Regions from separate parts of the Kitasatospora sp. NPDC101235 genome, predicted to be linked through region 1. Evidence: riboswitches for the same ligand, from Rfam matches in the RefSeq annotation. Region 1 holds a riboswitch; each other region holds the start of a gene.
What was found. A riboswitch is a leader RNA that binds a small molecule or an ion and turns the genes downstream of it on or off. The one in region 1 is predicted to bind S-adenosylmethionine.

Region 1 (4,535 bases):
TCGATCAGGTGCTCCACCAGGGCGGCGCTGACCGCGGTCACCGGGTCGCCGTACGCGGAGGTGCCCGGTGTCAACAGCACCGCGACCGCCCCCGGGTCGCCGTGCGCCCGCTCGGCGAGCCGCTCCCAGAGCCCGGCCCGGGCGACCGCCTCCGCCAGCAGGTCGGCGGCGGAGAGCGGCCGGACCCGGGTGGAGCGGGCCACGGCGGCGACGACGGTCACATCTCCCCCAACGGCGGCGGACGGTCTTCCTGCGCACGGTCGAACCGTCGCCGATTCACCGGAAAGCATCCCAAAGAGGTTCACAGGGATGCTACTGGCCGGCGGTCGGATGCGGGGTGGGACACGCACTCGTGTCCCGGGCCGGCCGTCGCCGGCGGACGGCGTGCGCGCGGCGGGAAACCGAACAGACCGGGGCACAGTCGGACCGAATCGGGCGGGATGGGACGATACCTGCCATGCCAAGCACGTTTCCCCTGGTCCGGGGCACCGAAGCCCCGCCCGACCCGCTCCGCCGCCTGCTGCTCGAACTGGGCGAAGCCCTGCTGGGCGGTGGCCTGCCCGTCCATGACGTCGAGGAGGAACTCCGCGGACTGGGGCGGGCGTTGGGGGCTCCGGACGTGCGGGTCGCCGCGCTGACCAACGGGCTGTTCGTCGCACTGGGGGCGGACGAGGCCACCCGGTTCCAGCCGGTCGGCACCGCCCTGCGGTTCGAGCAGACGGCCGACGTCCTCCACCTGGTGCACCGGCTGCGGGCGGGCGAGCTCGACGGGCCACGGGCGCTCGCCGAGCTGGAGGGAATCCGGCGGGCACCGGCCCGCCGGCCCGCGTGGGTGGCGGACCTCGGGGCGCTGCCGGTCGGGGTGGGGGTCTGCCTCTTCCTGCAGCCGGCGGCGGCGAACGTGCTGGCGGCCGGGCTCGGCTCGCTGATCGTCGTGGGGCTGACCGTGCTCGCCCGGCGGCTGCCGTACCTGCGTCCGCTGCTTCCCGTCACGGCCGGGTTCCTGGTCGCGCTGCTGGTCCTCCTGCTCGCCCGGGCCTCGCTGCTGGACGGCCCGCTGCGGACCATCGTGGCCACGCTGGCGATCCTGCTGCCGGGCGGGCTGCTCGTCACCGGGCTGTCGGAGATCGCCGCGGGTGCGGCCAGCGCGGGTACGGCCCGGCTGGTGTCCGGCGCGGTGCAGCTGGCGCTGTTCCTCGCCGGGGTGGCCGCGGCCGCGACCGCGGCCGGCATGCCGGCCACCGCGCTGGCCGACGTGCAGGTCGCCAGGCCGAGCTGGTGGGTGATCGGGCTGGGGCTGGCGCTCGCGGTCTTCGGGGTGGTGGTCAACGTGAACACCCCGCCCTCGGCCGTCCCGTGGATCGTCGTGGTGATCGCGGTGAGCGTCACGGTCCAGGTGGTGGTGGGGTCGACGCACGGCGCGGCGATCGGTGGCCTGGCCGGCGCGGTCACCGCCGCGGCCACGGCCACGCTGGTGCACTGGCTGCCGGGCGGTCCGCTCTGGCAGGTGCTCTACCTCCCGGCGTTCTGGATCGTGGTGCCGGGCTCCTTCGGCCTGCTGAACACCGCGCAGATCGAGGTCGGCAACGGCGCGCAGTCCGTGCTGACGGCCGTGTCGGCGGTGTTCGGGGTGTCGATCGGCACTCTGATCGGCGCGGTGATCAGTCGGATACCCCGCCCCTCCCGCACCGTCCTGCTGCCCCGGGCCTGAGCCCGGGGCAGCGGAGGTACGCCCCGGCCGGGCGGGCCGGTCACGGGTGGCGCAGGGCCTCGGTGAGGCGGTGGGCCGCCTCGACGACGGCCTGGGCGAGGTGGGCGCCGGGGTGGCGGGTGAGCCGTTCGATCGGACCGGAGACCGAGACGGCGGCCACGACCCGGTTGGACTGGCCGCGCACCGGCGCGGAGACGGAGGCGACCCCGAGCTCGCGCTCGCCGACGGACTGGGCCCAGCCGCGGCGCCGTACGCCGCTCAGGGCGGTGGCGGTGAACCGGGCGCCCTGCAGGCCGCGGTGGAGGCGCTCGGGCTCCTCCCAGGCGAGCAGGACCTGGGCGGCGGAGCCGACCTTCATGGGCAGGGTGATCCCCACCGGAACCGTGTCGCGCAGGCCGGTGAGGCGTTCGGCGGCGGCCACGCAGATCCGGACCTCGCCCTGCCGGCGGTAGAGCTGGGCGCTCTCGCCGGAGACGTCCCGGAGCTGGGTGAGGACCGATCCGGCCGCGGCCAGCAGCCGGTCCTCGCCGGCGGCCGCCGCGAGCTCGCCGAGCCGGGGGCCGAGCATGAACCGGCCCTGCATGTCCCTGCTGACCAGGCGGTGGTGCTCAAGGGCGACGGCCAGCCGGTGGGCGGTGGGCCGCGCCATGCCGGTGGCGGCGACGAGGCCGCCCAGGGTGGCGGGACCGGCCTCCAGGACGCCGAGGATCGAGGTGACCTTGTCGAGCACGCCGACGCCGCTCGTGTTCTCCATGGGTGGGGTACTCCAGTCTCAAGGCCCGGGAGCAGCGGGTGGGCGCTGCTCACGGCGGCTCCTGGCGGGGAGCCGGGGGGTGGTCAGCGAGGACGGGCCGCAGAAGTCGGCCGATTGCCTGCGCCGGGCACGAGACGGGTACGCGAAAGCGCCGGGGCGGGAAGCGCCCGGGCGAAGGACAGCACAGAGAGCACCGTGTCTCCTCATCTTTCCCGCGCCACAGTGGCGACAGGCCGGAGTTGGCACTGATCCCGGACGGCACGGCGCGTACTTCGGACGCCGGGTCGACCGGGGAGTTGCCGGGGCTTCGTAGGGCCGGTCCCTCCACCCCTCTGGATGATTCGCCTGGAACCATACAAGATTCCCCGGGCTGGTCGCCAAGCCCCCACCCACGCCTGCGGCCGCTCAGCGGTGGCGCGGCTCCGACAGGCCGGTGCACCGGGCCGGGTCCGGGCTGCCGGGGGCGGTCGTGTCCCAGGCTCGCAGGGCGGCGAGGGCGGCGGCGCGTTCGGCCGCCGTCGGCCGGGTGCCCTCCGGGCCGAGCAGGTAGTCGGCGACCGGGGTGAGCAGCAGGCCGGCGTCGCCGGCCGGCAGCAGCAGGGCCTCGTCCCACTGGTGCCGGATGACGGTGCGGCGCAGCAGGGTGCCGTGGCGGGGCCGGAGCGGGCGGGCGAGGGTCCGGCGGCGGCGCAGTTCGGGCGCGACCTCGGCCTCCAGGACGGTGCGCACGTCCCGCAGGGAGCCCAGCGGCACGTGCTCGGCGGCGAGGTCGAGAAGGGCCGCGGCCTCCGGGGCGAGCCGGTAGGCGGCGACCACCGCGGCGGTCTCGACGGGTTCGAAGGGCTGCCCGGCGAGGTGGGCCACGTCGATCACGTCGCCCGCGAGGAAGGCGCGCCCGAGCCCTTCCTCGGCGAGGGCGATCAGGCACTCCACGTGGTCGTCGGCGGCCAGGTAGGGGCGGACCGGGACGGTGGCGAGGTCGCCGGTGAGCGCGGCGGTCGCGACCCGCACCTCGTACCACGGGTCGAGCAGCGGGTCCTCGGCCGGCCAGCGCAGGGTGACGGCGGTGTGCCGGGGCCGCTCGCCGAGCAGGGTGACCTCCACGGACTCCACCGGGTGGTCGGTGACCAGCCGGTTGACGGCCTGCCAGAGCGTGGCCTCGGTGGGGCTGACGAGGCTGAGCCCGCCCAGCGGCCGGGGCAGGTCGGGCGGGTAGTAGCCGGCCAGCGGCAGGTCGCGGATCGGGCGGACCCCGGTGGCGTCGGCGAGCTCGCGGGCGACCCTGGCGTAACAGTCGGCCCGGTCGCGGGCGCGCCGCAGCTCGGCCCGGGCGTGCTCGCCCATCCGGACGCCGTCCCGGGCGAGCGCGGCGAGCACCAGGTACGGGAGGTGGCGGTCGCCGCGGGCACGGTGGAGCAGTTCGACCGGTCCGGCGACCGGGTCGACGTCGAGCAGCCGGTGGAGCAGGTCGGTGTTCATGGGCGTCCGCCTCCGAGAGCCGTGGTGGTCGCCCGGACGGCGGCCGGGCGGCCGGGGACGTGGCGGGTCCGACGGTTGGTGCCGGGCCGACTGCGGGCGCCACACCACCGATTGTGGTGACGGCCGATCAACACCGGATCACCGCCGGGTCGACGATCCCTCGACATCCCACCGGGTGCCGTGGGTTGATAGGGGCTCATCAATTCGGGGGGCGGCACGTGCGCGGGCGGGGGCGAGCACATGAGGCGGGCAGGTGCAGGAATGGATGATTTCCGGTTCTCGGTCCTGGGTCTGATGCGGGCGCAGCGCGGGGTGACCGTGCTGAAGGTGGGCAGCCCCCAGCAGCAGGCCATGCTGGCGGTGCTGCTGCTCCGGCCCGGACACGGTGCGAGTGCCACCGATCTGATCGACGCCCTGTGGGGTGAGGAGCCGCCGGGCACCGCGATGACGACGGTGCGCACCTACGCCTGGCGGTGGCGCAAGATCCTGCACGGCGAGGAGCCGGACGCGCCGACCGTGCTGACCTCGGTCGGGGACGGCTACCGGCTGGTGCTGCCCAAGCACGCGGTGGACGCGGCGCAGGCGGAGGAG
Region 2 (4,535 bases), on a different contig from region 1:
TCGGCACCCGGCCGGGCCACCAGCTCGACCTGGTCCACCGCGTTGCACCAGCGGCAGCGCACCGACTCGACGGTCTCGCTCAGCACCTCGGTCTCCTCGACCTTGGACTCGCCGGCCAGGTCGAAGTGGAGGAACTCGGTCACCCGCGCGGTACGGGTCACGTCGAAGCGGGTGAGGTTGCCGCACAGGGTGCAGCGCCAGCGCGTCTCGGCAGTCAGGGCGGGGACGGTCATCGGGGGTCCTCTCGGGTGGTCCCTGTGTGGGCTAGGCGCTCCCCCCGGAGCCCCGGCATCGGCGGCGGGAGGCGGGAATGCCCGCCCCAAGCCTATTGCCTGGGGCAACCATCGCGACCACCGGTTGCCCGAACAACCGAGCTAGTCCACCTGCCGTAAACCGCCGTGTCACCTGCGGCGCCCGGAGGGATGCTTGGCCACATGGCGCTCGCGGCCCCCGACCACACCGCCGCCCCGGGCGGCCGCCCGGCGGCGACCGTCCCGGTGGTCAGCTACGCGCTGATCGCGGTCAACATCCTGGTCTTCCTGCTCGGCCCGGCCGCCGGGCTCAACCCGCTGTACGGCACCGGCCAGACCCGGCTCTGCGCGGAGCAGCGGTACGAGCAGCGCTGGGGCGCCATCCCGGCCGAGGTGCTGGCCGGCCGGGCGCTGACCGCCGGACAGCTCGCCGAGGCCCCCGACCCGGCCCCCGGCTGCCCGACCGCCCCGACCCCGGGCAAGCACCCGGCCCTGTCCGTCCTCACCGGGCTCTTCCTGCACGCCGGCTGGCTGCACCTTCTGGGGAACCTGCTCTTCCTCCAGGTCTTCGGCCCCACCGTCGAACGGCGGCTGGGCCGGGCCCGGTACGCCGTCTTCTACCTGGCCGCCGGCAGCCTGACCACGTACGGCTTCGCGCTCGCCGAGGCGCACTCGCCGAACTCCACCCGGGTGCTCATCGGCGCCTCCGGGGCGATCTCCGCCGCCCTCGGCGCCTACCTGCGCCTCCACCCCCGGGCCCGGGTGACCACCCTCGTCCCGCTGCTGCTCTTCCTGCCGCTGCGCTTCCCCTCCTGGCTGGTGCTCGGCCTCTGGTTCGCCCTGCAGTGGTGGTCGATGCACTCGGCCGGCCCGGGGGTGGCGTACCTGGTCCACGTGATCGGCTTCTCGGCCGGGTTCCTCTACGTCTGCACCGTGGTCCGCCACCCCCCGCGACGACCGGGCCGACGCCCGATACGCTGGCGGCACCCCACAAAGGAGCCCGAACTGTGATCACCGCCATCGTCCTGATCAAGACCAGTGTCGACCGCATCCCGGAGATCGCCGAGTCCATCGCCGCCATCGAGGGCGTGAGCGAGGTCTACTCGGTGACCGGGGGTTACAACCTGGTGGCGATGGTGCGGGTGCGCCGGCACGACGACCTGGCCGAGGTCATCCCGGGCCGGCTCAACAAGGTCCCGGGTGTGGCCCACACCGAGACCCAGATCGCCTTCCGCACCTACTCCCAGCACGACCTGGAAGCCGCCTTCGCCCTCGGCCTGGACGAGTAGCGATCAGCCCTCGCGCCGGCCCCGGTCGATCTGCGCGGTCGCGACGCAGCGCCCGCCCTCGTTGCGGTAGCTCCAGGCCGCGCCGTCCGTGACCAGCTCCCGGACGGCGGTCAGGAAGCGGTCCACGTGCTCGTCCGGCGTCCCGGCGCCGAAGCTCACCCGGATCGCGTTCAGGCTGCGCTCGCCCGGCAGCGAGGGATCGGGAGCGCCACACGCCGATTCGACGGCCGGGGCCTCGTCCCCGAGCAGCGTGCGCACCAGCGGGTGGGCGCAGAACAGGCCGTCGCGCACCCCGATGCCGTACTCGGCGGACAGCGCGGCCGAGAAGTGCGAGCTGTTCCAGCCCCGGACGACGAAGGACAGCACACCCACCCGCGTGGAATCCGCGCCGAACAGGTTCAGCACCTTGACCTGAGGGATCTCGGCCAGCCCGGCCGTCAGGCGGGCGATCAGCTGCTGCTCGCGGGCCTCCAGCGCGTCGAAGCCGGCCTCGGTCAGCGCCCGGCAGGCCGAGGCGATCGCGTAGGCGCCGATGACGTTCGGCGAGCCGGCCTCGTGCCGGGCCGGGCCGGTGTGCCACTGCACGGCCACCGAGCCGTCGGTCTCCCGGGCCACCGTGCGGGTCGCCCCGCCGCCGGCGAGGTACGGCTCGGCCGCGTCCAGCCAGTCCGCCCGGCCGGCCAGCACCCCGGCGCCGAACGGCGCGTAGATCTTGTGGCCGGAGAAGGCGATCCAGTCGACGTCCAGCTCGCGCACCGAGACCCGGTGGTGCGGCGCCAGCTGGGCGGCGTCCAGCACCACCCGGGCGCCGTGGCGGTGGGCGGTCCCGGTGAGCCCGGCGACCGGCCACAGCTCGCCGGTCACGTTGGAGGCGCCGGTGACGCAGAGCAGTTTGGGGCCCTCGGGCGCCTCGGCGAGCGCGGCCTCCAGCGCGGCCACCGCCTCGGCCCGCGAGCGCGGCGCCCGCAGGTAGGTCACGTCCAGTCCGGCGTGCGCCCAGGGCAGCAGCGAGGCGTGGTGCTCGGTCTCGAAGGCGAACACCCGGGTGCCAGCCGGAACGGCGGCGGCCAGCAGGTTGAGCGAGTCGGTGGTGGCCCGGGTGAAGACCACCTGATCGCCCTCGCGCAGGTCGAGGAACTCGCCGACGGTGCGGCGGCTCTGCTCGAACAGGTCGGTGGACAGCTGCGAGAGGTACCCGGCGCCGCGGTGGACGCTGCCGTAGTACGGCGCGTAGGCGGCGACGTCGTCCCACACCCGCTGGAGCGCCGGCGAGCTGGCCGCGTAGTCGAGCGCCGCGTAGCCGACCCTCTCACCGCTGGCGAGCGGGACCTCGACGTCGGCGCCGAGGACGGCGAGCGGGGCGCAGATTTCGGTGGAGAGGGACATGAGGATGCACTCCTTCAGGGGTGTAGGGACCCCCGGGAGTGCCAGTCGTCGGGCGTCCGCGCTTGCCGCACGGACGGTTTGCCGTGGCGACCCGGTCCTCACCCAGGGCACCCCGCCACGGACGGAGGGTTGCCGGACAGCCAGCTGGGGCTTGACGCTGTCGCTCATGACCTGGCGAAGACTCTAGGCCGCGTCCAGCGGGTGGTCAAACGGGCGTCCGGCATCCGGACAGCACGCGAAGAGCCCGCGCCGGCGTACCGGCACGGGCTCCCCAACGGCCGTCTCAGATCCGGCTGGTGGCCTCCGACCAGCGCCGCAGCAGGTCCTGTGCGGCGCCGGAGTCGATCGCCTTCGCGGCCCGCTCCATGCCGGCCGCCAGCTGCTCGGTCAGCGGTGCGTCACCCAGGTCCAGTGCGACCAGCGCCGCCGCCGTGTTCAGCAGGACGGCGTCCCGCACCGGCCCGTGCTCCCCCGCCAGCAGCCGCCGCGCGACCTCGGCGTTGTACGAGGCGTCCGCCCCGCGCAGCGCCTCGATGCCGACCAGCTCGATGCCGACGTCCCGCGGGTCGAAGGTGGTCTCGGTGACCGCTCCGTCGCGCACCAGCCAGACCTGCGAGGTGGTGGTGATGGTCAGCTCGTCCAGCCCGTCGTCACCGCGGAAGACCAGCGCCGTCGCACCCCGCCGGGCCAGCACCCCGGCGATCAGCCCGGACAGCCGGGTGTCGAAGCAGCCGATGGCGTGCGCGGTGACCTTGGCCGGGTTGGTCAGCGGGCCGAGGATGTTGAAGGCGGTCGGCACCCCGAGGTCGCGCCGCGCGGTGGCCGCGTGCCGCATCGAGGGGTGGAACTTCGCCGCGAAGCAGAAGGTGAGCCCGACTTCCTCGGCCACCTCGGCGACCCGCCGGGAGGAGAGGTCCAGCGCCACCCCGAGCTTCTCCAGCACGTCCGACGAACCGCTGGCGGAGGAGGCCGACCGGTTGCCGTGCTTGACCACCTTGGCGCCGGCGGCCGCCGCGACGATCGCCGACATGGTGGAGATGTTGACGGTCTTCGCCCGGTCCCCGCCGGTGCCGACGATGTCCACCGCCGGGCCGGGGATCTCCAGCGGCTCGGCGTGCGCGTACATCGCGTCGACCAGACCGGCGATCTCCTCGACCGACTCGCCCTTGGCCCGCAGCGCGATCATGAACCCGGCCACCTGCACCGGGGACGCCTCGCCGCTCATGATCCGGTCCATCGCCCACTCGGTGGACGAGCGGTCGAGGTCGTCCCCCTGCAACAGTGCCGCCAGGAGGTCCGGCCAGGTGCGGACCACCTGCGCGGGGTCGCTACCGCCGTTCGCAGGGTTCACGTTCACCATGGCTGACTCCAGCTGTTGTCGGTTCCCCACTCCAGGGGGACGTCCGTACGGATGGAGCCAGCCTATCGAGCGAAGGGGCCGCTTCTACCCCTGTATTTCCTAACTGCCGGAGCGGATTTCAGCGGACTGCCGGAGTCCGCTTCGCCAGCCGCGTCCGCAGCAGGGTGGCGACCGCCTCGGCCAGCGCCACCGGGTCCACCGGGTGGGAGATGGCGGCGTCGGCCCGGCTCCAGGCGGCGAGCCAGGAGT
Region 3 (4,535 bases), on a different contig from region 1:
GGGGTCCCCCCGGCCGAAGGCTGGGGGAGGGTGGTGCGGCCGTCGAAGGTGACGGTGAGCGCGTCGTGGTCGACGGTCGCCTCAAGGAGGTCTTCGCAGCAGGCGGCGAAGGCACGGGCCCAGCGGTGGGTCAGGAAGCAGGCCCGGTCGGCGCCCAGGATGCCGGTGAGGACGGCCCGGGCGACGTCGTCGGGCAGCAGCCGGTAGTACTCGGGCGGGGCCCAGGGGGTGTGCGAGAAGTGGCCGATCCGCAGGTCGGGACGGGCTTCGCGGAGCAGGGCCGGGACCAGGGAGAGGTGGTAGTCCTGGACGAGGACGGCGGCGTTCGGGGCGGCTTCGGCGGCCAGGGCTTCGGCGAAGGCCTCGTTGTAGGCCTGGTAGGCGGCCCACTCGGTGCGGAAGCCGGCGTCGAAGGCGGGTGCGGTGGGGGTCGCGTAGAGCAGGTGGTGGACGAACCAGAGGGTGGAGTTGGCGACGCCGTTGTAGGCGCGGGAGAAGGTCTGCGGGTCTATGTCCAGCATCCGTACGGCCTGGCCGCCGACCTCGTGGCCGGCCAGGTCCAGGCGGCCGTGGGGCGCCCCGGCCGCGGCCCTGCGGTCGGAGTCGTTGAGGGCGGCGCAGACCCAGACGGCGTTCGGGTCCTCGATGGCGGAGAGGCCGGAGACCAGACCGCCGCCGCCGCGGCGCAGGGTCAGCGTGCCGTCGTCGGCGGTGCTGAAGGACACCGGTCCCCGGTTGGAGGCAACCAGGACGGGGGCGGTGCCGGTCGCGCTCGAACGGTTGGTCGATGAATCGGCCATGAATCCTCTTCTGGGTCTGCCCGTTCACCCGTTGGGGTGGATTCCGAGCCTACGGCGGAGCGGAGCGCGGCGCAGCCGTACAGTCGGAGACCTGCGATATGCAGCGGTCAGGGCTTGGCTGTCATGAGGGTCTGACGGACCCAAGTGAGAAGCCCCCGCGTTCGCGTGGGGGAGGAGTCACGAGGCTCCGCAGGGGTCGAGTGGGAAGCCTCCTCGTCGAGAGGGGGAGGAGTCACGGTTGGGATGTTGCCGGTTGGCGGACATCGCAAACCAACCGCCGGGGTAACCGGCGGAATCGCAGCGGCCGCACTGCTCGGGTCTGTCACCCGTCAGTGCGGCGCTTCACGTATTCGGGAACGGTGTGCATCGGAGGGCGTTCCAGGGCCGTCACCGGGTGGGTGTGGGCGGTGAAGGCGTGGGTCTCCGGGTTCCGGGTGAACTGGGTGAGGTGGGGGTGGACGAGGTCGGCTGAGGCCTTGAGGCGGTGGGTGCGGTCGAGGCGTTCCAGGGCGGTCCGGTAGATGGTGGCGGCCATCCGGCCGAGGGCCTGGCCGTCCTGGTGGCGGTGGTGCCGGACGCCGACGTCCACCTGGGCGAGGGCGTCCAGGCCGACCAGCTCCAACGCGTCGACCAGGAGGCCGAGTTCGACGCCGTAGCCGGTGGGGAAGGGCAGTCGTTCGAGCAGTGAGCGGCGGGCCGCGTACTCGCCGCCGAGGGGTTGGACGAAGCCGGCGAGTTCCGGCCAGTGGAGGTTGAGCAGGGGGCGGGCGACGAGTTCGGTGACCCGGCCGCCGCCGGCGGGCAGGACGGCGCCCTCCGACTCCAGCGGGCGGTCGTACATGGCCTTGACCAGCTGGATGGAGTCGTCGGTCAGCAGCGGGCCGACGATGCCGGAGACGAAGGCGGGGTCGAACTCGCGCAGGTCGGCGTCGATGAAGCAGACGATGTCGCCCTGGGTGACCAGCAGCGAGCGCCAGAGCACCTCGCCCTTGCCGGGGACGGCGGGCAGCCGGGGCAGGATGGCGTCGCGGTGCTCGACCCGGGCGCCGGCCTCGGCGGCGACGGCGGCGGTGGCGTCGGTGGAGCCGGAGTCCACGACGACGAGTTCGTCGACGAGCGGGAGGCGTTCCATCAGCTCGCGGCGGATGGTGCGGACGATGTCGCCGACGGTGGCCTCCTCGTCCAGGGCGGGCAGGACCACGCTGACGGTGCGGCCGGTGCGTTCCTTGGCGGCGAGGAGGGTGTGGACCGGCCGGTCGGCCGCGCTCCAGGAGCGGCGGCGCAGCCAGGACGCCACCTGCGGGAGGAGCTCGGGAGTCGGTTCGGCGGGCACGGAGGTCTCCTCGGCGGGGTGGGGTGGGACGGGTCATCTCGCGTGGCGGACGGTCCCGTTCGGGTTTGACGCCTTCGGATACAGTCTTCGTACAGCGGTCGGACCTTTGCACGCCGGGGTCGCCGTTGAGCACCACCACAATTTCACAAGCTCATCCAGAGGGACTGAGGGAACGGCCCGTTGACGTCCCGGCAACCTTCTCGCGCGGCTGTCGTCGACAGGCCCCGGCGGGACAGGTGCCAATTCCGGCCCGTGTCGCGACCGCGCCACGGGGAAGATGAGGAGAGAGGCCTCGCCGTCATGGCTATCACCGAGACGACCCCTTCCGGCGCCGCACCCGCCCCCAGCCTTCGGCCGGGGGGACTCCCACCCGTCGACCTCGGCCCCGCCGCCGCGCTGTCCTGTCGGGAGTGCGGCACCCGCTTCCCGCTCGGTCCCAGCTTCGCCTGCCTGGAGTGCTTCGGCCCGCTGGAGATCGCCTACGAGTTCGGCAGCGAGGGCGCCGAGGAGCTGCGCAAGCGGATCGAGGCCGGTCCGGCGTCCATCTGGCGCTACGCGCCGCTGCTGCCGGTTCCGGCCGACGTGGCCTCGAAGCCCAACCTGAACCCGGGGTGGACCCCGCTGGTCAAGGCGGACAACCTGGGCCGGGAGCTCGGTTTCACCGCCCAGCTGCACATCAAGGACGACTCCGGCAACCCGACGCACTCGTTCAAGGACCGGGTGGTCGCGTGCGCGATCGAGGCGGCCCGGGCGTTCGGGTACACCACGCTGTCCTGCTCCTCGACCGGCAACCTGGCCGGCGCGGTGGGGGCGGCGGCGGCCCGGGCCGGGTTCCGGTCCTGCGTGTTCATCCCGCACGACCTGGAGCAGGGCAAGGTCGTCATGGCCGGGGTGTACGGCGGCGAGCTGGTCGGCATCGAGGGCAACTACGACGACGTGAACCGCTTCTGCTCGGAGCTGATCGGCGACCCGGCCGGCGAGGGCTGGGGCTTCGTCAACGTGAACCTGCGGCCGTACTACGGCGAGGGTTCCAAGACGCTGGCGTACGAGATCTGCGAGCAGCTCGGCTGGCGGCTGCCGGAGCAGATCGTGATCCCGATCGCCTCGGGCTCGCAGCTGACCAAGATCGACAAGGGTCTCCAGGAGCTGATCAGGCTCGGCCTGGTCGAGGACCGGCCGTACCGGATCTTCGGCGCCCAGGCCGAGGGCTGCTCGCCGGTGTCGGCCGCGTTCAAGGCCGGCCGGGACGTGATCAAGCCGGTCAAGCCGGACACCATCGCCAAGTCGCTGGCGATCGGCAACCCGGCCGACGGCCCGTACGTGCTGGACATCGCCCGCCGGACCGGTGGCGCGGTGGAGGACGTCACGGACGCCGAGGTCGTGGCGGCGATCCGGCTGCTGGCGCGGACCGAGGGCGTCTTCGCCGAGACCGCGGGCGGGGTGACCGTCGGCGTGCTGAAGAAGCTGGTCGAGACCGGGCAGCTGGACCCGGCCAAGGAGACCGTCGCGATCAACACCGGCGACGGCCTGAAGACCCTGGACGCCGTCTCCGACGCCGGGATGACCGCCGTCATCCGCCCGACGCTGGACTCGTTCCGCGACGCCGGCCTCGCGTCCCTCTGAACCACCCCGACAGACCCCGCCCCCGCAAGGAGAGTCATGAGCGCCAACGTCCGCATCCCCACCATCCTGCGCACCTACACCGGCGGCGCCTCCGAGGTGGCCGCCGAGGGTGCCACCCTGGCCGAGGTCATCGCCGACCTGGAGAAGAACCACGCGGGCATCTCGGCCCGCATCCTGGACGACACCGGCAAGCTGCGCCGCTTCGTGAACGTCTACGTGAACGACGACGACGTGCGCTTCGCCGAGGGCCTGGCGACCGAGGTGAAGGACGGCGCCGGCATCTCGATCATCCCGGCGGTGGCCGGCGGCTGCTGAGCCGTCCGGAGAACCCGCGGTCGCCCGCGCGTACGGAATTCCGCTCTCCGTATGCGTGGGCGACCGCCTGCATTCCGGCGGGAATATTTCCGGGTCGAGTCGGAGTAGAGTGTGGCTCGGCTGGGAACAGGGTTTCCCTTTCGGCCTCCGCAGAGCTCGGCCCGGGGATCTCCCGCCGCTGGCGGCGGCCCGTGAAACATGTCAGGCAGATGTCAGAATTACCGCGGTGATTTGGGTAATTCGTCCGCTATGTCCGGCGTGGAATGCCGAGATTTTCCCGATTCAGCCCGTCCTGTCCGTTGACGCCGCGGTGGAATTACCGGCGGCTGGCCCTGTTGCAGAGGGCTTCGATCCGGATACATTCAGCGGCGGTCGACGCAATCACCCGCTCACCGGAAGCCGCTCGGCGCTCCGCGCGGAGGGTTGCGGCGTGCACGGCTGCGCCCAGGGGGGGTTCCCCGGGC

Region 2: it holds a riboswitch for S-adenosylmethionine, as region 1 does, so the genes downstream of both, ACIRRH_RS02255 (aminotransferase class V-fold PLP-dependent enzyme) here and ACIRRH_RS11020 (IclR family transcriptional regulator) in region 1, are expected to answer to the same signal.
Region 3: it holds a riboswitch for S-adenosylmethionine, as region 1 does, so the genes downstream of both, thrC (threonine synthase) here and ACIRRH_RS11020 (IclR family transcriptional regulator) in region 1, are expected to answer to the same signal.

The regions. Positions count from the first base shown of each region.
Region 1 is NZ_JBIWNZ010000005.1:100,910-105,444, forward strand. Features, by position in the region: gene ACIRRH_RS11010 (DUF362 domain-containing protein) at 1-221, opposite strand, end outside; gene ACIRRH_RS11015 (threonine/serine exporter family protein) at 458-1,711, shown strand; gene ACIRRH_RS11020 (IclR family transcriptional regulator) at 1,752-2,465, opposite strand; SAM riboswitch class I at 2,666-2,808, opposite strand; gene ACIRRH_RS11025 (hypothetical protein) at 2,871-3,944, opposite strand; gene ACIRRH_RS11030 (AfsR/SARP family transcriptional regulator) at 4,206-4,535, shown strand, end outside.
Region 2 is NZ_JBIWNZ010000001.1:475,118-479,652, reverse strand. Features, by position in the region: gene ACIRRH_RS02270 (hypothetical protein) at 1-233, opposite strand, end outside; gene ACIRRH_RS02265 (rhomboid family intramembrane serine protease) at 435-1,262, shown strand; gene ACIRRH_RS02260 (Lrp/AsnC family transcriptional regulator) at 1,259-1,540, shown strand; gene ACIRRH_RS02255 (aminotransferase class V-fold PLP-dependent enzyme) at 1,544-2,926, opposite strand; SAM riboswitch class IV at 2,980-3,098, opposite strand; gene trpD (anthranilate phosphoribosyltransferase) at 3,210-4,286, opposite strand; gene ACIRRH_RS02245 (hypothetical protein) at 4,405-4,535, opposite strand, start outside.
Region 3 is NZ_JBIWNZ010000014.1:153,573-158,107, reverse strand. Features, by position in the region: gene ACIRRH_RS23790 (trehalose-6-phosphate synthase) at 1-800, opposite strand, end outside; gene ACIRRH_RS23785 (glucosyl-3-phosphoglycerate synthase) at 1,123-2,133, opposite strand; SAM riboswitch class I at 2,282-2,417, shown strand; gene thrC (threonine synthase) at 2,434-3,756, shown strand; gene ACIRRH_RS23775 (MoaD/ThiS family protein) at 3,793-4,071, shown strand.